4 regions of the Paenibacillus sp. FSL W8-0186 genome follow, and region 2 is predicted to be linked to each of the others. Evidence: riboswitches for the same ligand, from Rfam matches in the RefSeq annotation. Region 2 holds a riboswitch; each other region holds the start of a gene.
What was found. Region 2 has a riboswitch for cyclic di-AMP ahead of MKX50_RS00515 (C40 family peptidase). Riboswitches for the same ligand answer to the same signal wherever they lie in the genome.
Positions count from the first base shown of each region.

Region 1 (7,500 bases), 980 kb from region 2:
TCGCGCCAAGCAGCGGGCCGGCCACCTTCGAGGACTGGTTCACCAGACCGTTGCAGGATGTCGCCTGAAACAGCAGAGCCGGCGGCACGACTTGCCGTGTCAACGCCTGCTGGGCAGGCACGTGGAACACGCCGCAGGCCGCCCGCAGCGCCAGCAGCGGGAGCAGCCAGGCCATGTTGGGCGCAGCCAGAATGCATAGCGTCAGCACCACGGTAATGAGGTCGCAGACCATCATGAGCCGCGCTTTGCGCACCCGGTCCGCGACCGTTCCGGCGAAGGAGCCGAGCAGCACCGCCGGCAGCGCCATCGTCACCGGGATAAGAGCCAGCAGCACCGGGTCCACGCCCCACCGGTAAGCGACGAGCACCTGTATGGCGAGCGCGTCGAACCAATCGCCAAAGGAGGCAAGCGCATAAGCTCCAAACATATGCCTGAAGCTGCGTATCGATAGGAGGGAGGAGCGTTCTTTTGGTGTCATAGGGTAATCTGTCCTTTCATATCTCTAGATACCCTTATCCTATCCCGCGATTGTCAGAGAATGATCAGACGGCCTGGGCCACGGCTGCAGGCAGCTATGATAGAGATAATGCTCTGCCAATGACGGCTTCCATCTCCTGCTTATATTTCGATAGTCCTAGCTCTTCATCCAAAGAATCATAAAGCGACGCATATTTGTGCCGCATGTCCAGGCCAGGATGCTTCCGGTCGATATATCGCAGTATTTGGCAGAGCGAAATGATTCGAAGCGGGACGTTCAGCGACATCTCCAGCACATCCAGACCTTCATCAAACTTTTGCTCCGCATCCTTTCCCCGGCCGCGTGCCAAATCCAAAAGCCCCTGAACGATGCGAAAACGTCCGATTTCCCGCAAATACGGCATATCCTCGAGCAAGCGGGCCAATCGTTCCGCCACCTTGTCTGCTTCCTCAAGCTCTCCGGCCAGCACGTAAACATATATTTCCATAATCGCTACCGGCATGACAAATCCGCTGAGCCCATCAGTCTCAACCGTCTTCCTCGTCTCTGCGAACCGCTTCATAGCCTCCACTTCAAGTCCGGCATCCGCATACACCTCAAGGATGTTAAGAATACGCATTTCGCGATGCTCCTCCGGAGATAGGGCGTGCCGGGAAATGGCCTGTTCACAATAGCGCAGTATTTGCTCCGGCTCGGGATTCGTCCCTCGGTATAAAATCAGCAGCCAGTACAGCCGGGTTTGCAGCGGCAGGCCGTCCGCTTCCAGGAACCAGGCGACATCGCCTTGTATGAATTTCAGATAAACGACGTAGAACGGATCCAGCTCGAAGCCGAGTATGTCCTGCTGCGTAGCCAGCGCCAGCATCGATTTGCCTTGACCGAACAGGTGGTATTTCTTGAAAATATCCCGCACCGAGGAATTAACCTCGCGATCGCCGACCGACGGATTCATTATGGATTTCGGTTCCCCGACGGTCAGGCCGTATCCGTATCCCCGCACAGTATTGATGCGAATATGCGCCCAGGGAGACAACTTCTTCCTTAGGCGGTAAATATGATCATCCACTGTCCGCTCTACCGGAAATTCCATCGTCCACACCCGATCAAGGAGCTGATCACGCGTAAAAGCCCTGTCGCGGTGACGATACAGAAATTGCAGCAGCGCGAACTCCTTCGCCAGCAGCGTGATGCTCTCGGCGCCCCATTTTACTTTGTAGCCGGAAGGATCGAATGTCAGTCTCTCCATAACTACCCCTTCTCCAAATGTCTTATTAGATTTATCATAATCGATCACCGCCCTCCTGAGAAATGAAAAGCGTGCAATCGATCTGGGTGCAAAATAAAAATCCCCGAAGGAGGCAGTCAATATTGCTTTAGGCTGCCCCTCAGGGGATGATTTACGATGTTTTATTATGTTATAACATGGCAGGCGTACGCTTTCTCTTCTGTGGAAAATCGGGCAGCTCGTTTACAGAGACGACTTCATCCGTCTTCTTCTCCGGCTGCTTCCAATACTGTTCATTACCGGGAAGGTCGTCGAACCAGGACGCATCCTTCGGACAATCGAGGATCATCAATTTGCCGTAATCCCCGTCGCGGGACTGGTGGTATTTCAAGTAAGCCTTACCGTTTTCGATCGCGAGAATTTCGATCTTGCCGGACGTATGGCTCATCGACAGCCTGACCCTTTTGCCCAGACCAGATGTTCGCGCCTTCGCCTCCTCGACGATGCGGTAGACCTCTTCCAGGGAAAGGACAAAATCCCGGTTCCCCGCTACTGGCCTGTTCACGAAGAAGTAGTAAGGCGTAACCCCTGCCCAGGACAGCTTATCCAGCAGCTCGCCAAGCACTACAGGGTCATCGTTGATGCCTTTTAGCACCGGAGTCTGATTGACTACGATCGCGCCAGCCTCATGCAGTGCCTGGAAGCCGCGTCTCGCTTCCGCCGTAATTTCGCGCGGATGGTTAATATGAGCCATGACGTAAATGCGCTGCTCCGGCGTGGAATAGGTGCGGATCACATCGAGCAGTTCCTCGTCCTCGTAAATGCGCATCGGATTAAATACAGGAATCTTGGAGCCAAGACGAATGATCTTAACATGCTCGATTTCACGCAGCTGGGCCAGAATTCCCCGCAGCTTTTCCGTAGCCAGAATGAGGCTGTCCCCGCCGGTCAACAGGACGTTGTTGATTTCGGGATGCTTGGCGATATAATCGATCCCCGGCTGCACATCGGACATGGCCTCCTTCACGTCATTGCGGAACAAACGCTTGCGGAAGCAATATCGGCAGTACGCGCCGCATACCTCCGACACGATCAGCAGAGCTGTCGTCGTATACTTGTGCTGACAGCCCGGCACGACATAGTTGGTATCCTCGTCGGACGCATCCCAGCGGCCGTATTCCTCAAGCTCCCCTTCATTCGGGATAACCAGCTTACGAATCGGATCCTGGGGATCGTTCCAGTCGATCAGGTTCAAATAATAATCGTTCACCCGAAATACGAACTTCTCCGTAATCGGTTTCAAACGCGCCCGCTCTTCCTCCGGAATCATTGTCAGTCTGTCCAGATTCGTAATGTACTTCGTTTTCGCCTTTGTCATTTGTACATCCTCCTTCCTAGTAATCAACAAAAAAAGACCCCAAACCGGGGGTCTAGACACAGCTGCGCCAGCAAGGGTCAGAAGACAAAAATAGACCCCAAAACAGGGTCTAAAGAGACGTAATTAGTGATTTAAAACAGACCCATCCACTGCTGACGAGGTTAGCTGACGGACTCGGGTAAGATGGTACCCTACACCTCATAGGAATGAGTGATTCGCCCCAAGAAAAAAACTGGTTCCCCCGCTTTCCCGGCTATCACCAAGAAACTAAGCGTGTGTCTATGATACGGTGTACGGCAAAGATTGTCAACCTTAGGGCAAATAACAAGAGATTTGGAATAATTATAATATTCTTAAAATTTGACGTTTAATGTCATTTTCTGTCATCCGCCCTGTCATGGTCCGTTCTGGGTCAAGCTTTTGGCGAGGCGGCTCATACTGCGCCGTTATTTCATAAGTCGCCAGCTCGGAGGCAATGATTGGGCTGTCTTCCGGCTTAAGCTCCCTGACTTTACTATGCAGCGTTCGCGCAGCTCTGCTCGTTGACCATTTGTCAAAATACCGCCGATCCTCCCATGTCGTGCAAACCTGCAGCTCGTCGCATTCCCGGCTGTTATCCTTGATCAGCACTTCCATGAGCAGGAAGCCCTCAAAAGCATGAACCGGTAAAGGCGTCCTGAAGCGAGACAATACTTCATTTACCCTGCCTTTTCGAACCCGGATCGTTTGGATGGCCTTCATCATCACCATCATTTTCCGACCACTTCTTTCGATAGAAATGAACTTAAATACTCATAGACGAAAATGGCGGCATTCCCCCCGGCCTCAGCGTGGCGAATCAGCGATATACCGTGCGGGCCCTTGGCATAGACGGTCTCGGGGTGATTTTCGATGATCGCTTTAACAACGTTCAGCTCTCCAAGCATAGCCGCAGCAAAAATATCCATCCGTGCCCCGTGCGCCAGCAGCAGTCTTGCAATGCTGAAATTCCCGGTATGCGACGCGGCGCCGAGGGCGCTCTCCCAATCGCCGCTCCCCCAGTCGATGACCCCATGAACGAGCGCGGGCTCCTGCTTGAGCAGCCTTGCCACCTCATCATAATCGCCATGCGCCGCTACAATAAATTCACGTACCAGCTCATGATTTAAAGGCCCTCTTGGCATATATACCCCTCCTTGCCCGTTCTGTCCGAACCTCTCGCTCTCTGTATCTGTTCATCACTTTCCCGTTGCCGCTCGCCCTCTCTTCGGCACATCGCCGCACTGACAATGAGAAGCCATGATATATATACCAATGATGCTTGGTTCATCTTTCATTCCTCCGCCCTGCGTAATTGATAACCATTCTCAATAGTTGATCAATTACATTTTATTGATAATGATTCTCATTGTCAATAAAAGAGGACGGAATCTTTTCCTCCAATAAACTAAACTACGGATTTATGACTAGATGGTCAGGATCGGGTAACTAGATGTAATTCATGCAGTTAGTTCAGCGGTTTTGGCCGTGTTAGCGGGAACTAACTGTAAATCCTACATTTAGATTTGAGCTATTTCGGCGAATTTGCTCCATTCTGGCAAACTAATGTTTTGCATTTAGCACATGGTTTTTGGATAAATCAGCGTAACTAGCTGTATAAAATACATTTAGTTTTAAATTTTCAATAATTTCAATAATTCCAATAAATGGTTACTTGAGATTCTGGAAGGCAAAGAAAGGTATACGGGTACAAGTTACTTGCCCCGTGGAACAACCAGAACTTTATCTTAAGAAAGTGCACGTCCTATCGTTTGTGTAAAAGAGCTTGGTATCCTCCCGAAACAACGTTAAACTTCGCAGCCTGTACCATGTACCCCACTATTCAACCCAAAAAAAGATCAGCCTGAATTTTATATCAAGCTGATCCTTACGCGTCAGAATGCTGTATTATTGGGCCGAAATTGAGGTTGGAATAGGAAAGGACATTCAATTCCGCTTTGATATTGTTGCGGAGCTGTATCTGCTGATAGGATTCCGTCTCATGAAACAGCTCCTCAAGGAGCTTGTTCGTCCCTTCTCCAAAAGCGAGCTGCTGCGAGACATAGTTCATGTTCTTCAGCGTATTCTCCAGCACGGTAAGCTCCTGATTAAGGTTGTTCTGAAGCGCCGCTTCCACCTTATTGCCGAGAATCGAATTGATCGTATAGAAGGATATGAAGCCGAGACATATGAACGGAATCAAGCTGCTGATCAAAAAGATAGCGATGATCCGGTTTTGAACGTAACCTGCTTGAGCCGCTCCATCATAAAGTTCCTGCGCATGCGCCCTCCCCCTGCTGACTTTATTGATGTGAATCATACAAATTCATATTCATGAAGTCAATCGTTTCTCGTAAATCACCGTTTATGACAGAATGGATCATCGCGAACAACAACAAAGAGCGCTGCCCCTCAGGCAACGCTCTTCATACATATGGCTATGTTTCTATTTCCGTGTCTAGACGGTAGATGCCGCTTGATTCAGCATATATTTCTCGACGACTTTAGCTACGCCGTCTTCCATATTCGTGTCGGTTACATAATTTGCGACAGCCTTAATATCGTCGGGAGCATTGCCCATGGCTACGCCAAGCCCGGCAAATTCAATCATCGCCAGATCATTATAGCTATCCCCGATCGCTATAACTTCTTCCCGCTTGATACCCAGCTGCTGGATGAGATGGTGCAGGCTCGTCCCCTTATCTACGCCTGCCTCCGTAAATTCCAGGAAGAAGGGCTTGGAGCGAACGACGTTAAGCTCCCCTGCCAGCTGCGGCTTCAGCTTGCTCTCCAAAGCGACCAGCTTCTCCGGATCATCGACCATGAGCACCTTTACAACCGGCTCCTGAACCGCTGCAATAAAATCCTCCGCCTCGACAATCGGCATCCCCGTAATTTCGCCTTCGATATCCGTATACTTATTATGTGCCGGAGTCACGATATCATCGCCAACGTAAGTATGGATCCATACGCCCTCCTGCTTGCTGATTGCGTACAGCTCATGGGCCGTTTCCGGTGTCAAAGTGCTGCTGAACAAGACCTCCTGGGTTGCGCAATTGGTAATTTTCGCCCCGTTAAAGGATAGTATAAAGCTGCCGTATTTCTCCAGCTCTAATTCCTTGGCGATATGCGTCATAGCAAAGGTCGGGCGGCCGGAGGCCAGCACCACCTTCATCCCTGCCTCCTGCGCATCCATCAGCGCCTGCTTCGTGCGAGGCGAAATCGTATGGTCATCCCGCAGCAGCGTATCATCCAAATCCAGCACGATCATTTTATAATTCATCTCTCTATGTCCCCTCCACTCATTCTGTCGATAAGCTATGAAGCCAGCTGCTTAGTATCGCAATATACATAGCATACCATCTCTGAATGAGCTTGAGGGTATTATTTCGCTAGTTTAATCCAGCGAACCTAATAGATTGCGTTATAGAATAGACTCGTTCACCACAATATACACATCGAAGCACGGCTCCGCGCCGGCGGGCGGTTGAATGGATAGCGTGTATCCGGTAGAGACCTGGATCATCTTGTTGCGGTGGATGTAATTCACCAGCTCTGTGAATACCCGGTCCAAGCCTTCGGGATCTCCGGCATGCCTGGTATGAACCGCATTCACCAGCTGAAACACCGGCTTGAATCCATAAGGCTCCGGCAAATCCAGTGGCCGATCGACCGGGAACATAAACTCCATGTCCAGAACCTGCTCTTCCGAATCATGATCTATTGCGAAAGTAGCGGAGATCATCGGTCCGTTGCGTTTAGCCCCGCTGCCTTTCAAAACGGCAACGAATTGGCCCAGCCTATGATCAATCTCCGACTGCTTCATTCTTGCGCGATAGGAAGCCACATTCTCAAATCTGATGCTCTTCCCGGTTTCGATTTGAATCGTCTGCTCCATCCTATATACCTCCTGGATTATTAGATGTGTTTTCTTATTTGGAAATCGTCCGCTCTTCCGTCCCATAACGGCGCTGTGCAGCACTTTGAATCCACTGAATCCGGTGCTCGAACGAAGGATGCGTCTGCAGCTTCTCGATGAATCTGTGAATCGATAACACGGAATGGTTCAATTCAGCCAGTTTGGTTAGTGCGGCAATCAATACCTTCGCTGGTATTCCCATCTTTAACACGTATTCGTCCGCATCCCTCTCCAGCTTTCTCGATACGTACGAGCTCACAAACCACAAATATCCCAGGAGCAAAGCCAAAATAAAAACAACCCCGACAGGTATGGGTATATGAAACCCGCTGGCCTCTGCTTGATCCATCAACGACGTCAGGCCTAAAAATAAAGGAATTGCCGCAACGAACAAAACGGCTTTAATCCATAAATGGAACCTTCTGATATGACCGATCTCATGGGCAAGAATGGCATTTACTTCATCTAACGAAAGATTCTCC
Region 1 is NZ_CP150207.1:4,791,007-4,798,506, forward strand. Features, by position in the region: gene MKX50_RS21515 (MFS transporter) at 1-478, opposite strand, end outside; gene MKX50_RS21520 (winged helix-turn-helix domain-containing protein) at 573-1,724, opposite strand; gene MKX50_RS21525 (KamA family radical SAM protein) at 1,894-3,081, opposite strand; cyclic di-AMP (ydaO/yuaA leader) riboswitch at 3,219-3,365, opposite strand; gene MKX50_RS21530 (antibiotic biosynthesis monooxygenase) at 3,424-3,825, opposite strand; gene MKX50_RS21535 (ankyrin repeat domain-containing protein) at 3,831-4,244, opposite strand; gene MKX50_RS21540 (hypothetical protein) at 4,988-5,419, opposite strand; gene MKX50_RS21545 (Cof-type HAD-IIB family hydrolase) at 5,558-6,382, opposite strand; gene MKX50_RS21550 (hypothetical protein) at 6,524-6,997, opposite strand; gene MKX50_RS21555 (M48 family metalloprotease) at 7,032-7,500, opposite strand, start outside.
Region 1: it holds a riboswitch for cyclic di-AMP, as region 2 does, so the genes downstream of both, MKX50_RS21525 (KamA family radical SAM protein) here and MKX50_RS00515 (C40 family peptidase) in region 2, are expected to answer to the same signal.

Region 2 (7,500 bases):
TTCTAGTCCAAGCTGAAGTCCGCGAACAATCCCACCTACACAGCGGCATTACAGATGAACTTGGCAGCAGCCTCAATGAAGAAGATATCCTCGGCATGACACAGATGTTCAAGGCGCTGTCCGATCCCAACCGGATGAAGATCGCCTACTTGCTGCAGCAGAGGGAGGAGCTGTGCGTTCGCGATGTCGCTTTGATCCTGGACAGCTCCGTCGCTACGGCCTCCCATCATTTACGCTTATTAAAGCAAATGGACATTACGAAATCACGCAAAGAAGGCAAAAACGTATTCTATTCTCTGAAGGATCATCATATCCAAACGTTGATTACGATGACGCTGGAGCATCAGAAGGAGAGACATTGCCAAGGGTAAGTCCTCCACTGCCTAAGGCTATGCCATGACTCAGGGCCCTATCCTGTGCCCGCGCTGGCTGCCCTCAGGATCACCATCTTCCGATATAAGCCGGCATCATCACCTTCAGAAATCAAATAAGCACGCGTCCGGCTGAGGATCCCCTCTGAGGCTGGCGCGTGCTTATTTATATGACAACCTCGATGGATTGCTGTTTTGAATATGGAATTCGCTTCTATTCCGTCTCTAGAGCTGCCTTCAGCTCGTCTGAAGACTTCTCCCACCATTCTTCGTTGGTCTCTATGAGCAGCTTCTTCAGGGCGGCCTTTTCCTCCGCCCCCAACCCATCCAAAATGACTCTGCGCTTTAGAGCATAGTCCATCTTGTTGACATGATCGGCGAGAATCTTCCATCCGCGGCGCGCTTCCGTATCGATCAGCATTTCGCAGGCGGTCATCCCGCCGTAAAATTGCCCCAGCTCCGGCGTCCGGTCCACGGCTACCCATACGATCCATACTTGGCGTCCGTTAGGAACATCCTCCTTATTCGTCGAGAACTTGATGCCCTTCTCCACCTTACTCTTGGCATGCATGGCGCCGATATCGATATAAGCTTCACTTCCGTCGATGATGACTGGCGACATGCTGTTCAAATCGATGGAGCCTGCACCAAATCCTTTATGCTTGCTCTTGTCATCGTTACTAATAATATTTAAGGCGAATATCTTCTTGCCCGTCTTCTGTGAAGTATCTTTATCTTTATTATCCATAATTCCCTCCACCTGGCTTGAGCGGTCGCTTGATCAGAACCTGAGCAGCGTTCGCCGAAGGCAGTTTCTGCATGTTTTCTTTCCCTATAGAGAATGCTTGTTCAGCCGACGTACACATTAATTTTATTTTAGCTAATAATCTCCCAAATGCAAACATATACATGCTGTAGATGCTTGTCAACAGGAGGTATCCATGGTATGACCCGTCGATCGATAATAATTAGTATGGCTATTCTTACCTTGTGTCTTTTAGGCGGTTCCATCATGTACATGCTTCATGACGACCACACGGACGCCCCCTCATTTGCCCCGCAGCAGGGCAAGACCGCCTCAGTGAAGGCCTCTTCTCCTCCGCAGGAGAGTATACAGCAGCCGACAGCAGAAATACTCAGCAACCGGGTTACAGAATACCATATTGACGTCAAGCTGAATGAACAGGAGCGAACGCTGACTGGCACCCAGACGCTATCCTGGACCCATCCCGGGAAAAAAACGGTGAACGAGCTCTACTTTCATCTATATCCCAATGCCTTCGCTTCCTCGGAAACTACATTTATGAAGGAATCCGGAGGACGCCTGCGTGGAGATGTTATGCCGAAGGATGGCTGGGGTTCCATCGAGCTGACCGATATCCGGACGATGGACGGCATTTCTCTCCTGCACCGGATTCAGTATGTCCAGCCCGATGACGGCAACACCAACGACAGGACGCTTGCCAAAGTGCGTCTGCCCATGTCGGTGCAAGGCGGCGAGACCATTACACTCAAGATGAGTTTCACCGTGAAGCTTCCTAAAGTTTTTGCGCGAATGGGCACCGCCGGCGACTTTGTGATGGCCGGACAATGGTTCCCTAAACTGTGCGTATACGAACCTGTCTCAAGAAGGGGAAGAAGCACGGAGGGCTGGAACCTGCACCAGTATCATGGAAATTCGGAGTTCTATTCCGATTTCGGCATTTACAGCGTGAATATCGACGTTCCGAGCGAGTATAAGGTAGCTGCTACTGGCTTTCCGACCAAACCTGCGGTACAGCGGGGCGAACGCAAAATTGTCCAGTATTACGCGGATGATGTGCATGATTTCGCCTGGGCCGCTTCGCCAAGCTTCATCTACGCCGAAGAGCCGTTCTCTTCGGAGGAGGTGCCAGGGGTGCGGATCAAGCTGTATCTCGATCCAGTCCACAAAGACTTAAAGGATCGTTACTTCTATGCCGCTAAGGTTGCATTATCCAATTTCAGCAAATGGTATGGCAGCTACCCCTACTCCACTTTATCTATTGTTGTCCCCCCCGCTGACGGGAATGGTGCAGGGGGAATGGAGTATCCGACCCTGATTACGGCGTTCGGGGCAACTGGCGACTCCCCGGGGTATGACGAGCTAGAGCGCACGGTCATCCATGAAATCGGGCATCAATTTTTTTATGGAATGGTGGCCAGTAATGAGTTTGAAGAAGCCTGGCTGGACGAGGCCTTCACTTCCTATGCCGAGGACCGCCTGATGGAGCAGGAGTTCGGGATCACGACCAGCCTGCCGATTCAAGCTGCATTGATCCCCGACCCTAAGCCGTTGACTCAGCCTTCCTGGGAGTTCGGCACGGCGGATACTTACGCTAGGAATGTCTATCACCGCGGCAAACTCGTTCTTCTGGACATCGAGCGGCAGATCGGCAACAAAGCCATGAATCGGGCGCTGTCCCTCTATGCGCGTAAATATCGGTTCAAACATCCGACCACAGCGGATTTTCAGCGGGTGCTTGAGCAAACGACGGGACGCTCCTGGAAAAATTATTTTAACGAGTATGTATATGATGGAAAAATGGCGGACTATGCCATAGAGAACATTGATATCTATCAGGTCCGGCAGGACAGCAATGCTCTGTATGAGGCCGTCGTAGACATCGCCCGCAAGGGCGGAACCTATGCGAAGGTGCCGATCCTCTTCACCTTCCAAGACGGGCATACCGTACGGAAGGTACTAGACGGGAAGGAAGAGCGTTCCCAATTGAAATTATCCTATAGGGAACCCCTCGCCTGGGCCATGCTCGACCCGGATTACACGCTGGTGCTGGAAAACAAACATATTAATAACTACTTTAAAGCCAGCCTGGACGAGAAGGTCAGCACACGCGCCAATGTCACTGTAACGAAGCTGCTCGAAATGCTGACCAGCTCATTCCTATGGTAAGCAGCTTACGATGTAAGTTTTGTTCGAGGCTTATTCGGTGCGGTGTTGCTCACAAAACTAGGTTTATGCTTACGATGCGAGTTTTGTTCGAGGCTTATTCAATGCGGTGTTGCTCACAAAACTTTTAGGAGGGAATACCATGCCCTATATTCGCAATGGGTGGAGCAGCGTCAAAAGACAGTTCCCCTCCGTCATCATTCTGTTCCTGTATCAACTGCTGTGGGGAGTATTTCTATATCGGCTGGTCAATACGGCCGTGGTGCAGGTGCTGCACCGCTATCCTGACCCTCCCCCCAACGATCTGAGCCGGCTTCTGTTTATGATCGAGGGGCAGAATAGATTTTGGCAAATTCCCGAGGTTCATCATTACTTATGGATGGTCATCGGCATGATTTTGCTTCGCCTGCTGCTCACTCCTCTGGTTCAAGCGGGAATCTTGTATGGATTGCTTCCTGGGGAGGAACGAGCGCCTGGCCTTCCACTTTTCCGGGGCATGCAGAAATTTTGGAAGCCTGTGACGCTGTTCTACTTCATAGAGCTAATATTGATTCTAATTCCTACGCTGTGGCTCTTGCCGAAAGCATACGCATCCCTGTCCCCCTTTCTCCAGGGAAACGGCAGCCACATCTCAGCTGCCCTCATCGCTATGGCTTATGCTGTCGGCTGGCTCTGCTACAGCTGGTTCATCCGCCAGACGGTGCTGTTCCTGCAATTCGGCTACTTATTTAGAGGCAATGCCTGGCCGTCCCTGCTCCTTTGCTGGAAGCATCTTCTTCCGGGACTTGGCATTTCCTTTATTCTGGCAGCCTCTTGCTCTATCATTTTTATCTTATTCGGTACAGTATCCTGGATCTGGACGGGTCTGCTGGCCCTTATTTTGCAGCAAGCATACCCATTCTTCCGCAGTGTTTTCAAAATATGGAAAATATCCTCGCAATATTGTCTATGGCAACAAAAAAGTTAAAATTTCTTCATCTTCTCTCCTCCCTAGAGCCACAAGGCCTCCGCGCAATTGCGGGGGCCTTATTCTATGCTTGCTATATAATTCTCGCAATTTAACCATTGCCAAATGATCCCTGCCTTGTTACAATAACAACAGTACTTTTTAAGTAACAGATTTGTAATCATTTCTGTCATAATTCACAAAGATGCATGACAGCATTGTCGAATAAGTTACAAAGGGTGTTAAAATCACAGCCGAATTCCCGTCACCGGGGAAACGGGGGAACCACTTTGGGTGAATTGATCTCGCTTCAGAGGGATCATAGGGGACCTTCAACCCGAATCCTTAAGCTAACCTCGTAGGCATTGGAAGGAGCATAACTTCTTTGAAGAAAAAGTTGGCTGTAGCTGCTGTAAGTTTGTCCATCTTGTTCACCTTAGGGGCTGGCAGCGCTTTCGCAGATTCTAAACTGGATTCAACCATCGAGTCCGCACTGGGCACGAAATATGTATCTGGCGGTACGAGCACCGATGGCTTTGATTGTTCCGGATTTACCTCTTACGTTTTCAAGAGCCTTGATATCAAGCTGCCTCGCACATCAGCATCCCAATACAACATGGGAACAGCTGTCAAGAAGGATGAGCTGAAGGCTGGAGATCTCGTATTCTTCAACACTTCCGGTAATGGAATATCCCACGTTGGTGTTATGGTTGATGGCGAGAGCTTCGCTCACGCTTCAACGAAGAAAGGCGTAATCATCAGCAAATTAAGCGAAGATTATTATGTCAAACGTTATGTCGGTGCCAAACGCGTCCTGAGTACAGACAAGTACGAAGAGGTTGCAGTGGATAGCCACGATCATGACGATGTAGAATAATACGTCCAGAAAACCTGTAACGGTTCTTGCCGAACCCACCTACAGGTTTTTTTATTCCCAAATGGTACAGATAACTTTACCAACATGCTGCAGCAGAGCCTTTCTTGCAAAAGATGGCCGTTTTTGTTAGAATAACCAAAGTGATAAGTTACAATCTTGTCATTATTGTTGCAAGTCGTTTCGTTTCGGGTGCATACAACTTGATAAGCCGAATTCCCGGCACCCGGGAGACGGGGGAACCATTTATGGGTGAATTGATCTCGCTACATAAGAGATGATAGGGAACCTTCAACCGAATCCTTAAGCTAACCTCGCAGGCCTTGGAAGGAGCACAACATCTTGAGAAAGACTTTAACAGCAGCGGCGACGAGCTTGGCTATTCTTCTTACGATGGGGACAGCAAGCGCATACGCCGACTCGGACACGACATTGAACAAGGCGGTTAATGCCGTCTACGGAACACCTTACAAGCTCGGAGGAACGACCGCAAAAGGTTTTGATTGCTCCGGATTTACAAGCTACGTCTTTAAGAAAATGGGTGTTAAACTAGCCCGCGTCTCGGCGGCGCAGTACAAACAGGGTACGCCTGTTGCAAAGGATCAGCTCCAGGAAGGAGATCTCGTATTCTTTAATACCACCGGCAAAGGAGTATCTCACGTCGGTATTTATATCGGCGATGGAAAGTTCGCTCATGCCTCTTCTTCTAAAGGAATCCGCACTGACAAATTAAGCAACAGCTACTACAAGAAACGTTACGTCGGAGCGAAACGGATCCTTAGCAAATACGGCTATGCTACCCACGCCGCTCAATCCTAATCACTCAACCTCATTTATGTCTACTGCTTTTACTTCACCGCCGCGACAATTCCTGCCAGAATTGCCGCGGCATTTTGTTTGGAATTCCATCGGTCTAACTTAATAACGAAGAGCTAGGGAAAAAGGTTGCAGTCATCCGCGCCATAGGTACTATTTTTTTGACGCCTTGCTAAACCGTTTACACTATAAATGGATGACCCTTCCTCATAATTCCCTTGACCATCAAAAATCTCTTGGCTAGAGCCTTTACAATAAAATAAAATCCCGTTACAGTGGTGGTAAAACGTTCGCGCCGGCGAAGTTCCATGGCACGGCATTTCCCATTTGTACAAGGAGGCGCAAGATGGATAAACGAGATATTCAGTTTCAGATCGTTCCTATGGAAGAGCATCATGGGGAAGCAATCAGTACTTGGCGCTACGATTCTCCCTATGATATCTATAGCTGGCTGCCTTGGGAACAAATGAAGGCTCTTGATGTTGAATTTGGAAATCCGGCCTTACGGGCAGAGCAGTATGTATCCGTTCTGGACGAGGAAGGAAATTTGGCTGGATTTGCCCAATATTTTCCTATGGAGAATGTCACCAGACTCGGAATCGGAATGCGGCCCGATTTATGCGGCCAAGGTTTGGGTAAGTCGTTTGTATTAACGATCGTTAAAGAGGCGCAGCGACGCGCACCGTCCAACGTCATTGATCTTGAAGTGCTCACCTGGAATACGCGGGCCATCCGCGCTTATCAGAAATCGGGGTTCGTTATTACCGATCTGTACGAGAAAATGACCCCAGGAGCAATATCCAAGCCGTATTATTGTATGGTATATCGGGGTGAACGTTTATAGCATGGTCTGCAAAGCGTCTGAGGACGCCATTAAGGCGGTCTCAGGCATAGATATGCCCATTTACACTTCTCTTCCGAAAGACGCCGTATGGCTTGATTCTGGCGCGCTGTGAGGATGCTCATAATATATTGTGAATTTTGAGCGATTATACGTGGAATTCGTTGCTTTTTTTGTCACAAATGCTATGATCAAAGGGCGTGTTCCGTTATAATAATAAGGTAGCTTACATAGGAGGGACGATTTGAATGCAAAAGTGGGTTATGAGCGGGCTATTCTTTGTCGCGTGTGCACTAGCCCTGGTGCTTATTTTTACTTTGCCCGGCAAAGATCAGGTGGCACAAGAAAATAAGACGCAAATGCCTGAAGTCACGTTAAACGCAGAGCAAGCGGAAGCCGTCATCAAAGCAAACTGCATCAGCTGTCACGGGGATCAACTGGAAGGCTTGGCTGGGCCGAATTTGCAGCATATTGGAGCCACCTTGTCAACCGAGCAGCTTTATAAGATTATTTCGAAGGGTAAAGGCTCTATGATGCCTGGCTTCAAAGATAAGCTGCAGGATGAGGAAATTGCAAATGTCGCGCTCTGGCTTGCAGAGAAGAAATAATGAGCATGATACAAATACGCCCACTAGGAAACGAAGCGTTCCCGGTGGGCGTGTCTCGTGTTTAATCCATGACCATCACAGCTATAAGCTTTTTTCGGGTGAATTCATTTTATCG
Region 2 is NZ_CP150207.1:109,710-117,209, reverse strand. Features, by position in the region: gene MKX50_RS00540 (metalloregulator ArsR/SmtB family transcription factor) at 1-371, shown strand, start outside; gene MKX50_RS00535 (YwhD family protein) at 586-1,119, opposite strand; gene MKX50_RS00530 (M1 family metallopeptidase) at 1,318-3,303, shown strand; gene MKX50_RS00525 (hypothetical protein) at 3,443-4,267, shown strand; cyclic di-AMP (ydaO/yuaA leader) riboswitch at 4,489-4,626, shown strand; gene MKX50_RS00520 (C40 family peptidase) at 4,632-5,123, shown strand; cyclic di-AMP (ydaO/yuaA leader) riboswitch at 5,320-5,458, shown strand; gene MKX50_RS00515 (C40 family peptidase) at 5,463-5,939, shown strand; gene MKX50_RS00510 (GNAT family N-acetyltransferase) at 6,283-6,780, shown strand; gene MKX50_RS00505 (cytochrome c) at 7,026-7,385, shown strand; gene MKX50_RS00500 (4a-hydroxytetrahydrobiopterin dehydratase) at 7,467-7,500, opposite strand, start outside.

Region 3 (7,500 bases), 1.2 Mb from region 2:
AGAGCTGACGGGTAAAAGCGGCACCGGCGTTATTCCAGCGGGACGTATCGTTAATGTTGATCTTTTGATAGCGCTGCTTCAGTTCCTTGATTTTGCCAATCGTCGCCTCGAGCTTATCGTTATGGCGCACAACCGTCATATTGTCGGTCATCCACTCGCCGAGCTCTTTATGGATAACATAAGCATTCTCTGTGCCGTCCATCGCCAGCAAAGCCTCAAACTTGCTCTCTTGCTCCTTGCGATTCTTCTCAAAGATCGCCGGGCTAAGATCTTCCGCCGATTTCTTCAGGCCGCGGATGTATTCGACCGCCTTCGGTCCAGCCACCATGCCTCCGTAAATCGCCGAGACGAGAGAATTCGCTCCCAGGCGGTTCGCTCCGTGATACTGATACTCACATTCTCCAGCCGCGAAGAGGCCTGGAATATTCGTCATTTGGTTGTAATCAACCCACATGCCGCCCATAGAATAATGGACTGCCGGGAATATTTTCATCGGAATTTTACGAGGGTCATCGCCCATGAACTTCTCGTAAATCTCGATGATGCCTCCGAGCTTAATGTCGAGCTCCTTCGGATCCTTGTGAGACAAATCGAGATATACCATATTCTCGCCGTTAATGCCCAGCTTCTGCTCTACGCAGACATTGAATATTTCCCGGGTAGCGATATCGCGAGGCACCAGGTTGCCGTACGCCGGATATTTCTCCTCGAGGAAATACCAGGGCTTGCCGTCTTTGTAAGTCCAAATCCGTCCGCCCTCACCGCGAGCCGATTCCGACATCAAGCGCAGCTTGTCGTCGCCTGGAATCGCCGTCGGGTGAATTTGAATGAACTCCCCGTTCGCGTAGTACACACCTTGCTGGTACACGGCACTAGCCGCAGTACCTGTATTGATTACCGAGTTCGTCGTTTTTCCGAAAATAATCCCCGGGCCGCCTGTCGCCAAAATCACAGCATCAGAAGCAAAGGTAACGACCTCCATCGAGCGAAGGTTCTGCGCCACGATCCCGCGGCAGACGCCTTCGTCGTCCAGCACCGCGGACATGAACTCCCAGCTCTCATACTTTGTCACTAGACCCGCTGCTTCATAGCGGCGCACCTGCTCATCAAGCGCATACAGCAGCTGCTGGCCTGTCGTCGCTCCGGCAAACGCCGTGCGGTGATGCTTCGTTCCCCCGAAACGGCGGAAGTCCAGCAAGCCCTCCGGCGTACGGTTAAACATTACCCCCATCCGGTCCATCAGATGGATGATGCCTGGAGCCGCTTCACACATCGCTTTAACCGGCGGCTGATTTGCCAGGAAGTCTCCGCCGTATACGGTATCGTCAAAATGCTCCCATGGGGAGTCGCCTTCGCCCTTCGTATTAACGGCGCCGTTGATTCCGCCCTGCGCGCAGACGGAATGCGAACGCTTGACCGGGACAAGGGAGAACAAATGCACCTGAATCCCGGCCTCCGCCGCTTTGATCGTAGCCATGAGCCCCGCCAGCCCGCCGCCTACGACGATAATGCTTTGTTTAGCCATATATGTTTCAACTCCTAAAAGTTTTGTTGAGCGTTACTTCTTCGATTTACTTCGTAACAAAACTGCTTCGTAAGCATTCGCTTAGTTTTGTTGAGCGTTACTTCTTCGATTTACTTCGTAACAAAACTTGCTTCGTAAGCATTCGCTTAGTTTTGTTCGGCGTTACTACATCATTTCATTTATCGATCCTAGCCGACAAACGACTTCAGCGTCTGCAGCAAAGCCGTTCCTTCCGCAGCAAATTCTACGTTGCGGAATGCAAACAACGACCAGATAAACATCACGGACACGATCACAAACAGCCCCATGAAAATATTCGAAGAAACGCGCTGCGCACGCGGGCCGACCGTAATTCCCCAGCTAACCAGGAAAGACCACATGCCGTTGGCAAAGTGGAACGAGGCCGCGATCACGCTGATAAAGTAAATAATAAAGAAAATCGGCTGCGTAACGATTCCGTGCATCACTGCACCAAGCTCCTCGTGCGTCACGTTACCCAATGCGACTTGTACCCGAGTCTCCCAAACGTGCCAGATTACGAACGCAAATACAATAACCCCGCTAATCCGCTGGAGCAAATAGCGAAGGTTCCGTTCATTGCGGAATCTGCCATTGTTCGGCTTCGCTTGAAATGCGATATACATGCCGTATACGCCGTGGTACAGCAGCGGCAGCCAAATAAATAACGCTTCGATAACAATAACAAGCGGCAGACTGTTCAGTAATGCGACGGCATCCATGAATCCCTGCCTTCCGCCTTCAACGGCTGAAAAGTTCGTAATCATGTGTTCCAGAATAAAAAATCCTAGCGGAATGACACCCAGGAGCGAGTGCAGCTTTCTGGAATAAAACCCTTTCATAAGTGCGTGTTCCCCTTTCTCGTTTCCATCGTTCCCTATTCGATAACATCGTTCGACACCGGCCGTCAGGAAAGTACTATGACATATTCCACATCAAAACAGCCATATCCACATGTGATTTTAATAACATGTGAACATCTTGTGTCACTTTTAATGTTACTCCTTTTTATCTTATAATGGAATTGCAATATACGTATTAATCGTTATAACATTTATGCATATCCATTTACAAGCATAAAGTTTCTATTAAAAGGTGATCAAGTTAAGAAACCGTTCTCTTTCAATATAACTATACGTCTAACAATCGGAGGGATGTTACCTATGATGGAAGATTTACTCGTCTTTACTACGGTTGTCGAGCAGTCCAGCTTAAACAAAGCCTCAAAGCTGCTGAATTTATCACAGCCGGCCCTGTCGCGTAAAATAGCCAAGCTCGAGGAGGAATGGGGCGTCGCGCTTTTCGAGCGGAAAGGAAAGCGGCTTGAGCTGACCCGCGTCGGCCAGGAGGCTTACATCTACGCCATGGAGCAGCGCCAGCGCCATCAACATTTCCTGCAATCGGTCTCCCGCTTTAAAACGGCCGAACGCAGGGTCATCACGCTCGGAGCGAGCCTGACAACGATTCAGACGACTCTCCCTCCGCTCGTGACCGCGCTGATGAACAAATCGCCGGACATCGAAGTGAAGCTTGTTACCGGCAAAACCCATGAAATCGTCTCATATGTCCGTGATAAAAGAGTTGATCTCGGCGTCGTCGCTTCGTCGATTTCCGAGCAGGGCTTGAAATGCATCCCTCTGTTCCAGGATCATCTGGAGCTGGTCGTCCCGCGGAACCATGCCCTGGCCGGGGAAAAGCCGGCCGCCATGGAGGATATGAACGGCCTGCCTATGATCATTTTCTCCAAAGGGACATGGTACCGGAAGCTGATTGATGACCTGTTCGGGCGCTACGGCATCATACCGGATGTGCGCATGGAAATCGATTCCTTCGAAGCCATTGTGCGTCTCCTCCCGACATGCCGGGCCGCTGCGCTGCTGCCGCAATCGTATCTGAGGCCCCAACTGCTGAAAGACAATGAACTGGTAGCTCTGCCAATGAAAGAGCTGGAGCAAACGCGCCGGGAGACCTGTCTCATTTATGGCAGCAGCTCGGAGCTGACTCAAGAGACCAAAGAGTGGATTAATGATATCAAGGGCAGTCTGATCCATGCCTTGGAACTGGAGTGATTTTAGCGTATTCTTCTAACGTTTGCTTCATTACGATGATTCACGAGGGTGGAAATGGGGTAATACAACGAGTTGAGCCTTCCTTGAGAATACATTTCATCCGCAAAGAACCAGTTAAGTTCGGAGGTGTCCATCCATGAGAACGTTTCGTACCCAGCTCACCTTCCATTGGCATAATCACCGCAAGCGGCTGTTATGGTTTGGAGCTATCGTCCTATTCCTTGATTTTTGGCTGATTGCCGGATACGGCATATATGAGCCCGAAAATGCAATCGCATTGGTGATGAATAATAATTTTGCCGCAATTTCTATTTTCATCCTGCTAACCGCTTATATTACTGCCGCCAGCTCTTTCCCATTGTTAATGGGCTTGGGCTGGACGCGCAAGCAATACTATTGGAGCAGCCTGATCTATTTCGCTGCCTTCAGCATAGCGGTATCCCTTGCGCAGACGCTCCTTGTCGCGGCGCTCAGGCAACTGCTCCCGCTGATCACCTTCGATCCGGGCACTGCCGTCATTTCATATGGCATGCTATGGTATTCGCAGACTGCAGTCTTCTTCCTCCTGGCCATGCTGTTCTTTCTGACGAGTACCTTGATGTACCGGTTCGGTTTGTTCTGGGGCGTCGGATTAATCGTTGTTTATATTCTGAGTCTAGATGCTCTTCGTACGAACAATCCCACGCTCATCGATGCGACGGCCAAGACACTGGTAGATATTCTCCCTCCCCATTTCGCCATCGCCATTTCCATCGGCGCGGCCTTCATCTGCTGGCGGCTGTACCGAAGCGCTGAGCTGAAGTCTTTCTGAAATAAGCGGCAAAAAAGAGCCAAATATAAAGGAAGCTGTGTCCGCCCCTCCCGGCTGACTCAGCTTCCTTTGCCATTGTATCCGTCACTCGTCCTCGTTAATGACAGCTTCAAATCTATCGATATTCTCATTAGAACCGATCATGACCATAATATCTCCGGCATTCAGCACATCCATCGCGGTAGGGGCGACAATGACTCCCGTTTGTTTATGGATCGCAACGATGCTGCAGCTGTAATTCACACGCGGATTGATCTCGCCCAGCGTTTTGCCGGCCAGGCATGCAGGCACACTCAGCTCGACGATGCTGTACTCCTTCGACAGCTCGATATAATCGAGCAAATTCGGCGTCACCAGCTGATGCGCCACGCGAACCCCCATATCTCTCTCTGGGAAAATAACCCGGTCCACGCCAAGCTTCTCCAGCGCCCGGCCGTGCAGGACGGAAATCGCCTTTGCGACGACCGTTTTGATGCCCAAATCCTTGAGCAGAATCGCCGTCAGGATACTCATCTGAATATCACTGCCGATGGCCACAATGCCGCAATCGAAATTACGGATACCCAGCGATTTCAGCATATCTTCATCCGTAGCATCAGCCGCGACGGCATGGGTTAAATAAGCGCTCATATCGTTGACCAGCTCTTCGTTCAGGTCGACGCCAAGCACCTCATATCCCAGATCCATTAACTCAAGCGCCAGGCTGGAGCCGAAGCGCCCCAGGCCGATCACCACAAACTGCTGCATTTTCATTGATTGGTCGAACTCCTATCCTATAATCATTTTCCCTTCGGGATAACGGTATAATTCCTTACCCTTTTTCGGACCAAGCGCATACGCCAGCGTCAAGAGACCCAGGCGGCCGGTAAACATCATGAAGCATAAAATAATTTTGCCGATATCGGTCAAATCCAGGGTCAGTCCCATCGTTAAACCGACCGTGGCAAAAGCAGACGTCGTCTCGAACAGAATGCTCAGAAACCCCGCTTCCTCGGTCGTGGATAATATCATTGCCGCCGCTATGACGAGAAACAGCGCCAGCATCGTAATCGTGACGGCCTTAAAAATCCGCTCCTGGGACAAACGATAGCGGAAGAGCACCATATCATTGCGTCCGCGAATCATAGAAATGACCGCGCCAACCAATATCATGAACGTCGTCGTCTTGATCCCGCCTCCCGTCGAGCCCGGGGAAGCGCCGATGAACATCAGGATGATTATGAAGAATTGGGTGGCCTGGCGAAGAGTCCCGATATCCACTGAATTTGCGCCCGCCGTCCGCGTCGTGACCGACTGGAAGAACGAACCCCATATTTTCCCGCTCCAATCCAAAGAGCCCATCGTTTTGGCATTCGTAAATTCGAATATAAAGATGACGAGCGCCCCGATGATAATAAGCGATCCGGTCATGGACAGAACCACTTTGGAATGCAGCGACAGCTTGCGGCTGCGGCGGAAATCCGCGAGCTCGGACAGCACAATAAAACCGAGCCCGCCCGATACGATCAGAAACATCGCTACGAAGTTAATGAGCGGATCGTCCACATAACCCGTCAGGCTGTGGAAATTTCCGAATAAATCAAAGCCGGCGTTATTGAACAGTGACACCGCATGAAACACTCCGTAGTAGGCGGCCCGTCCTAGCGGCATGTCAAACGCCCAGCGAATCGCAAACAATAAGGCGGCGCTGACTTCAATGACCAGGGAATACATCAGTACCTTGCGTATGAGGCGCACGATGCCCTCCATCGTATTCTGATTCATCGCCTCCTGCAGCAGAAGGCGGTCCCGCAGTGAAATCCGCCGCTTGAACACAAGGGAGAAGAGGGTTGCCATCGTCATGAAGCCGAGTCCGCCGATCTGAATAAGCGTCATAATTACGATTTGGCCGAATGTTGAAAAATAAGTCCCTGTATCGCGGACGACAAGCCCGGTGACGCAAGTGGCCGAGGTCGCCGTAAACAACGCATCAACGAAAGGAAGAGATTCCCCGGTTGTGGTGGCGAGCGGCGTCATCAGCAGGAGTGTTCCGGCCAGTATAATCGCCGCAAAGCCAAGCACCAATATACGCGGTGGTGATAATTTAAACCATTGGGACGGCATCGTGCTCACCTCCTCTTTCCTTGATCTGCGTTCCTCACATTTATACCCCTTTATTATGGACACTTTGGCAAAAGAAAAAAGCACTGGAAATCCAGAGCCCTTTCGGTAATGGTTCCTGCTGCAATACGCCTACGAGGTTAGCTGACGGGTTCGGGCCTGCAGAGCAGCCCTATTCGCCTCCTGCGCCGGACTTTCCGGTCCGTGCAGAGCCTGAGAAATTCACCCCAAAAAATTGGTTCCCCCGTTTTCCATTGGAAATTCGGCCGATATTCTTTTCAATTCTTTCATTTCACATTTTCATTCCATCTCTATGAATTGGATTATAAGCTTAATTAACGTTCACCACAAAGCTTGATTTACCCGAAATACCATGAAAATCACCTTTGCCGCCTGAAACGGAGCTCGCCATCCTTCATTCTCTGAGCCATACTGTATTTTTGCGGAATTATTGCCTCTTTTCTGCGCTTGGCTCGTTCGATTCTGGCGATTGCTCCATGCTTATGATAATCTTTACAATGATATCCATTTACACTAGAGCAAAGGGGTTTTTGAATGTTATCCAACTTTTCGTCCGCAGGGCGAACTCCGAAGCGCACCACGCTTCGGGTACTGGCCGCCGTAGGTTTCCTCATTTTTCTGGCCCTGCAGGTTCTGCCGATGGCCACGCCGGATTCATTGCAGCAAATTCAGAAGACGATCACCAAGCAGCAGGCGAAGGAAATCGCTGCCGAGTTCGCCGCTTCGACACTGGAGCTGCCTGTAACATTGGACGATGCTTTGGTTACATACGAATCTCGATCGGACATATATGGTTACTTAACCCGAGCGGGCCTGATGAAAACTTATATGCAAAATTACGATGAACAGTTTCCGCTCGAGATATTTCGCGTTCGCTTCGAGCCGCCAGACGGCATCCTTAGCGCCTTAACCGTGGACGTTAACATGTATGGCGGCAGAGTGGCCGGATTCGAACG
Region 3 is NZ_CP150207.1:4,569,304-4,576,803, forward strand. Features, by position in the region: gene sdhA (succinate dehydrogenase flavoprotein subunit) at 1-1,525, opposite strand, end outside; gene MKX50_RS20350 (succinate dehydrogenase cytochrome b558 subunit) at 1,714-2,385, opposite strand; gene MKX50_RS20355 (LysR family transcriptional regulator) at 2,707-3,612, shown strand; gene MKX50_RS20360 (DUF4052 family protein) at 3,749-4,423, shown strand; gene MKX50_RS20365 (TrkA family potassium uptake protein) at 4,508-5,176, opposite strand; gene MKX50_RS20370 (TrkH family potassium uptake protein) at 5,192-6,526, opposite strand; cyclic di-AMP (ydaO/yuaA leader) riboswitch at 6,638-6,801, opposite strand; gene MKX50_RS20375 (type II CAAX endopeptidase family protein) at 7,079-7,500, shown strand, end outside.
Region 3: it holds a riboswitch for cyclic di-AMP, as region 2 does, so the genes downstream of both, MKX50_RS20370 (TrkH family potassium uptake protein) here and MKX50_RS00515 (C40 family peptidase) in region 2, are expected to answer to the same signal.

Region 4 (7,500 bases), 2.8 Mb from region 2:
AGTGACGCATTGTCCCGGAAAATATATGCGGGCAGCGACCTGTTCCTGATGCCCTCCAAATTCGAGCCCTGCGGAATTAGCCAGCTGCTGGCGCTGCGTTATGGCAGTATCCCGGTCGTTCGTGAAACCGGAGGGTTGAACGATACGGTGAAGTCCTACAACGAGGCGACCGGAGAAGGGAACGGATTCACGTTTGCGAATTTCAATGCCCACGATTTGCTGTACACATTGCGCCGGGCCATCGAATTTTATCATCAGCAGGATCACTGGAAACAGTTGCTTCGCAATGCCTTTGCAGGAGATTACAGCTGGGCGGTGTCGGCCAAGCAATATATCGATATCTATGAACGAGTTGCAAGAGATGCCTGAACAACGGCAAATCCCCCAATCCTTCGATTCAACTCGAGGAGTTGGGGGATTTGTAGTTTCCAGCAGATCACGCCAGCTAGTTCAGCATACGGCACAGTATGCGGTATCCAAACGGATCAAGGCTGATATTCATGATGCCTTTGTCCGGCATCACGCGTTCGCCTGTCAGAGCATCATACCAGTCGTTCGTGTCCATCGGATGCGACAGCGTACGCTTCTTACCGGTATTGTTCATCCAGATCGTAAAATGGACCTTGTCGTCGAGCCGCTCGTAAATGATACAGGGATCATGAATGTCCGCATGCAGGAAGCGGAAGCGGCCTTGGCGCAGTGCGGCGTGTTTCTTACGCAGAGCAATCATCAGTTTATAGAAATCATACAGCTCGCGATCCTGTTTATGAGGATCCCAGACCATACATTTGCGGCAATCGGGATCGCCATTTCCTGATATACCGACTTCATCGCCATAGAAAATGCATGGTGTTCCCATATAGGTGAAGAGAAAGACGACGCAGAGCTTCAGTTTACGCTTGTCATGTCCTACGCTGGTCAGCAGCCGCGGCGTATCATGGCTGCACAGCATGTTGAAAATAACCTCATTGGTTTGCTGCGGATAACGCATGATGAGCGAGCCCATTTCATTGGAGAAGCTGTACCCGTCCATGCCTCCGTTAAAGAAGGTTAGCACTTTGTCGGCGAAGGGATAGTTCATGACGGAATCGAACTGATCCCCGAGCAGCCAGTTGAGGGAATCGCTCCAGACCTCTCCGATAATATAAGCATCCGGATTGGCCGCTTTGACGACTTTTCTGAAATCGCGCCAGAAATGATGGTCAATTTCATTGGCGACGTCAAGGCGCCACCCGTCAAGATTGATTTCTTTGATCCAATATTCCGCTACGCCAAGCAAATATTCCTTCACTTCAGGATTCGCAGTGTTGAATTTCGGCATATTGCCAAAAAATCCGAACGTATCGTAAGTGGGAATGCCGTTCTTTATGGACACTGGGAATTCATTAATATGGAACCAGTCAATATACTTGGAATCCTGCCCATGCTTCAGCACATCCTGAAAAGGAGGAAATTGCTCGCTGCAATGGTTGAACACGGCGTCCAGCACAACTCGGATCCCTTTGTCGTGACAGGCCGCGACTAACCGCTTTAACAGCGCGTTGTCCCCAAAATGAGGGTCGACATTCTTATAGTCGACGGTGTCGTATTTGTGATTGGAGGGGGAGGTGAACAGTGGTGTGAAATAAATAGCATTAATACCCAGGTCGACTAAATCGTCTAAATGATCCAAAACACCTTGCAGATCGCCTCCAAATAAATTATCGATCTTTGGCGTTCCTCCCCAGGGTTCCGTTGGCTTAGGATCGTTAGACGGGTCGCCGTTCGCAAAGCGCTCGGGCATAATTTGATAAAACACAGCCTCTTTGGCCCATTCCGGTACTTTGAAAACGTCAATCTCATGAATATAAGGAAATTCGTACAACTCGCCCGGCGGAGTAGGCGGCTCATGTCCGATCCCGCTGTCCTGCATATAAACCGTTTCGCTGCCGGCAACCAGTTTAAAGGCGTAGGAGAGCCGTTTGTATTTCGGCTTCACGGCGATTTCCCAGTAATCGAACATCGCGTCATGGGCCGCTTTTTCCATGGCCAATTCTTGATAGGTCCTCTGCCAGTCGTACTTGTCCCCGGTCATGGCGAATACTTGCTCTATATCGTCTCTTTTGGTGCGCACACGCAAATGAATCGTTGTCGGATTATAAGCATAAGCCCATTTATCGCGAGGCACGTGGTACAAAGCTTCAAGCAGCATGCGGCCACCTCCTTAACATCTGCTACAGCTAATTAATAACCAACTCTTCCTTGGTATGAACCATTATTCCCTGAATAAGAGGAGGCCATGAGCCGCGTTTTATAATGTATAAAATCATTGATTCAGGTAACGCGATGATGTGATAAAGTTCATTGTTATTGATAAAAGGAATGAAACAGGAGGGTTCGAAGAGTGGATTTTAATGGCAATCATATAGGTTCTATTCGGGAAATGATCTAAATAACATGAAGAAGAGCAATTGACCGTGGGTATAATAGATGCAGAAAGGATGAAAGAAAAATGTCGAAAATTTCTTTTGCATATATATGCATAATGATCTATAATTAGCCCAGTGAAATCATGAGACGATGATTAATTTTCATAACTTAGCAAGGAGAGAGAGACATGAAAAAATGGGGTACATTATTGATGGCGGTGCTGTTGCTTACGACTGTACTGGCAGCTTGCGGACAAGCCAAAGAAACCAAGGACAGCTCGCAAGGAACTGACACGCCGGCAGCAAAAAAGCTGGTTCTTGGATTGAGCGCCGATTTCCCGCCATATGAGTTCCATATCAAGAATGACAAAGGGGAAGACGAGATCGTCGGATTCGACGTGGAAATTGCTAAAGAAATCGCCAAGGATATGGGGGCAGAGCTCGAAATCAAGGATATGGTGTTCTCATCCCTGCTCAATGAGCTAGGCAGCGGCCGGGTGGACATCGTCATTTCCGGATTGAGCCCGACGCCTGAACGTGCGAAAGAAATTGAAATGTCGCAAATCTACTACAACGCCAAACAGGCAGTCGTTGCCCGCGAAGCGGACAAAGATAAATATTCCACGCTTGAATCGCTGGAAGGCCTTAAGATCGGCGTTCAGAAGAGTTCGATCCAGGAGGACATCGCTAAGGAAATTCCCGGTGCGAAGCTGACCTCTCTGGCGAAGATTTCTGACATCATCATGCAGTTGAATTCGGGGCGTGTTGATGTAGCTATTATCGAGGGCCCTGTTGCCGAATCGTTCGTGAAGAATGTTGACGGCATCGTCATTACCGATGCGGAGCCGGTAACGGAGGATGAAGGCTACGTCGTAGGCATTAAGAAGGGCAACAAGGAGCTGCTGGACCAAGTGAATGCCACATTGGATCGCCTGATTCAGGACGGCAGCATTGAGAAATTCGTACAAGAAGCCAGTGATCTGTCCATTAGATAACTTGGCGTTGGCAATGCGATGAAAAGACAACCTGGCAGAAAATAGCGGAGCAAATTCGCTATTTTTCTGTTTTTTAACGAAACGGGCGCTGTAATTGGAGGTATGATAGGCTTATGAACTTTTTTACTGATTTTGCAACGATGTTTTGGGAATACCGTAGTTATTTTCTAACCGGACTGCAATACACGCTATGGCTTGCCGCGTTAGGCGTATTGTTCGGGTTCATTCTCGGATTGTTTGTCGCTTTGATCCGGATGTCTCCATGGGGAATCATACGCTTTATCGGACATGCCTGGGTTGAGTTTCTACGTGGAACGCCGATGCTAGTACAGCTGATGATCATTCACTACGGCTTGTCTTACATGTTCGATATCAATTTTGATCCGATTGAATCGGGGGCGATTACGCTGTCCATTAACAGCTCGGCTTATTTAGCGGAAATATTCCGCGCGGGCATTCAGGGCGTAGACCGCGGTCAAAGCGAAGCAGCGCGTTCGCTCGGAATGACGCAGGGTCAAACGATGCGTTTCATTATTATTCCGCAGGCGATCAAAAACGTGCTGCCGGCGATTGGCAACGAGTTCGTCGTCATCGTCAAGGAATCGTCGATCGTTTCCTTTATCGGGGTGACCGAAATTATGTTCCAGGCAGGCGCCGTTCAAGGGATTACGTACAACGGCATGATGCCGTTCCTGATCGTTGCCGTGATGTATTTTATCGTCACTTTTACGCTTTCCCGCATTTTGGGCCGTTTTGAAAGGAGGCTGCAGGCTAGTGATAACCGTTAAGAATTTGCATAAAAAATTCGGCCAGCTGCATATTTTAAAAGGCATTGACCTGGAAATCAACCGCGGCGAGGTCGTTGTCGTTATCGGGCCGAGCGGATCGGGTAAAAGCACCTTCCTGCGCTGTCTGAACCGGCTTGAGGAGCCGTCCAGCGGCGAAATCCATTTCGAAGGAGAGCTTATTACCGGTAAGAATCATAATATTAACAAAACCCGTGAGAAGATGGGTATGGTATTCCAGCATTTTAACCTTTTTCCTCACAAAACGGTGCTTGAGAATATTATGATGGCTCCGCTCCAGGTGAAAAAACAGGCGAAGCAGGACGCAGAGGCCTTCGCGCTTCAGCTGTTGCGCAAAGTGGGTTTGGAGGACAAGAGCGGGGCTTACCCTTCCCAGCTGTCAGGAGGACAGAAGCAGCGCATCGCCATCGCTCGCGCCCTGGCGATGGAGCCGCATGTGATGCTGTTTGACGAGCCGACGTCCGCACTCGATCCCGAGATGGTGGGCGAGGTTCTGGAAGTCATGAAGGAGCTGGCGACAGGCGGGATGACGATGGTGATCGTCACGCATGAAATGGGCTTCGCCCGCGAGGTCGGCGACCGCATCTTGTTTATGGATCAAGGCGTTATTATCGAGCAGGGCAGCCCGCAGCAGGTGTTCGGTTCGCCGCAGAATCAGCGGACGCAGGATTTCTTAAGCAAAGTTTTGTAATTGGTAATTAGAATAGCATTGCGAAGGCATGACCACGGGTCATGCCTTTTTGGTGCTGCCTGCAATAATTTAAATTTTTGTTACGGTTTCCGTCCATGTTTTTTCTTGATAAATCCTGGTTTTAATACCATTGGTAACATTTGCATGGCCCATAGGTTACAAAATTGTGATATATTCATTACGGCCGAAACACTGCCAAGGCAGGTGCGGGGGACGACTTATGACGAGCAATGCAAGTACAAGGTGACAAGCATGGCATGTCTTGGGGTGAAGCGCTGATGATCCGGCGCCGGGAGCTATCCTTTTTTCCGAATCCGACAACTAACTCCGCAGGCCAAGTTAAAGGAGGAGCATCATGTTTAAACAACGTAAAAGTCTTCGCAAATTGGGAATGGGGATTAAGTCAGCGGTGATTGCAGCAGGGTTGTTAGGTGCGCTGCAGGCCGTACCAGCATATGCCGATTCAGTACATACGGCGAAGAATGGGGACACCTTCTATTTTCTCGCCAAGCAGTACGGGGTCAATTTGGACAAGCTGATGAAAGCGAATCCGAGCATAGAAGCAACGAATATTTACGAAGGTTTAAAAATAACGATTCCGGGACAAAACATGCAGGCGCTTTCCGTCTCTGGAAGCGAGGCTCAGCCGCTCTCTACGCTAAAAGTATTAACGGCGGACCGGGTCGTACAGGCCTGGGGCAAATCGTTTAACTACAAATCCACAGTAAAGGTCAAAGCGACAGCTTACTCTGCGGCTGCCAGCGAAAACGGGAAATGGGGCCCTGTCGACTATTATGGAAATCCTTTGAAGCTCGGAACGATCGCCGTTGATCCAAACGTCATTCCGATGGGCACCAAAGTGCTGGTCACCGGACACAGCCATCCTGATTTGCCGAAGAACGCCTTCGTCGCCACAGCGACCGACCAGGGCGGCGCGATCAAAGGGAACCGCATCGACATCTTTATTCCGGCGAGCCCGCAAAAGGTTAACGAGTTTGGTTATCAGGATGTCACGTTATATGTGCTGGATTAATACAAATTTAAGCCATGATTAGATCATATTAAAAAAGGACGTCCACTGCGAGATCTGGGGATCTGCAGGGATGTCCTTTTTTTGCTTGCAAGCAGGTGCTGCTTATAGTGCTTTCTTATAAGATAGCAGCTGGGGAATCGTTACGAAGCGATAGCCACGATTCCGCAGCACCTTAATAATATCCGGCAGAGCCTCGATAGTTCCCGTCAAATTGGAACCCGTACCGCCCCCGGCATGCTGCAGCACGATGGATCCCGGACCGACGGCGCTGAGCACGTTACGCTTGACCTTCTCTTTGCTTAGCGCTTTCCAATCGAGGGAATCGACGTTCCAGTTAATGATTTTGTAGCCTTGCCGCTTGGCCCATTTGAGCTGCTCCTCGTTAATTTCTCCGTAGGGGGGACGAATGAGGCGAGGTTTGTAACCGATAATCCGTTCGATCACTTTCTCGGTTCGCTCAATTTCGCTTTTGAATTCCTGGACGGATTGTTTCTTAAACAAAGGGTGGCTGTAGGAATGGTTGCCGATGATATGTCCTTCATGGTGAATTCTTCGCAGCAGCTCCGGATGCTTCTTCGCCCGGCTGCCTACGACGAAGAAAGTGGCTTTGACGCCATGTTTCTTCAGTATATCCAACACTTTAGGGGTGAAGCGCGGATCGGGAACATCATCGAAGGTCAGGGCAATTTGCTTGACCTCAGGACCACTGAACTTGAACGTTTCCGAGTATTTCCGCCGGAGCTCTCCCAGCGTCATTGGCTTAGCTTCGGCATTTACGGCTTGTTCGGAGGAGGTGGGTTCCGGCTTTGACACGGGTTCGGCAGGCGCGGGGGCCATTCCCGTTACTAGCGCCAGGCATAACAGCCATGCGGCCGGCGCCTTGAAGAGTTTGGACATGGATACCTTCTCCTTTGATCGCTGAATGGTTATTTACTGGTATGCCCAAAACTTCACATAAATATGACCGCTCCTGCAAGGGTGTGCTATTTGTCACAGACTTGCCCGCGCAAAAATAGCATCTTAGATAAAGCAGTGAAGCAGTAGGTACGCTTATTTGTTAGTGAGGTGAGAGGCATGGCGGTTGTCATGGTAAATGTAGAAGTTGCCCCGAACATTTTCAGATTAAAGGCTGCAGGATCATATACGGGACGGATGGGCCAATTCTATATGGTTCGGGCATGGGATAAGTATCCTCTGCTCTCCAGGCCGCTCAGCATCTTTAACCGGGACGAGGGAGGCATTGAGTTTCTATATCAGTTAGCGGGGGAAGGGACAAAGCTACTCAGCGCTTTGCGGCCCGGAGATGAGCTCCAATTGGAGGGCCCGTTTGGAAATGGGTTCCCGGAAGTGCCGGCTGAAGAAAAAGTCGCTCTGGTCGGGGGCGGGATCGGCGCAGCTCCGTTGTTCTATGCGCTTTGCGAGTATTCTGCTGCGGACGTGTATTTGGGATTCAGCCGGGAGGCTTACTTGGTGCAGCAATTCGAAGCGGCGACGACCGGCAACGTGATCGTGGATGTGGGCGGCATTGTGCTGAAACAGGTTGATTTTAACGCTTACGATACCATTA
Region 4 is NZ_CP150207.1:2,974,936-2,982,435, reverse strand. Features, by position in the region: gene glgA (glycogen synthase GlgA) at 1-369, shown strand, start outside; gene MKX50_RS13405 (alpha-glycosidase) at 446-2,191, opposite strand; gene MKX50_RS13400 (transporter substrate-binding domain-containing protein) at 2,597-3,403, shown strand; partial or broken gene MKX50_RS13395 (amino acid ABC transporter permease) at 3,544-4,191, shown strand; gene MKX50_RS13390 (amino acid ABC transporter ATP-binding protein) at 4,178-4,900, shown strand; cyclic di-AMP (ydaO/yuaA leader) riboswitch at 5,073-5,250, shown strand; gene MKX50_RS13385 (3D domain-containing protein) at 5,256-5,933, shown strand; gene MKX50_RS13380 (polysaccharide deacetylase family protein) at 6,036-6,830, opposite strand; gene MKX50_RS13375 (dihydroorotate dehydrogenase electron transfer subunit) at 7,008-7,500, shown strand, end outside.
Region 4: it holds a riboswitch for cyclic di-AMP, as region 2 does, so the genes downstream of both, MKX50_RS13385 (3D domain-containing protein) here and MKX50_RS00515 (C40 family peptidase) in region 2, are expected to answer to the same signal.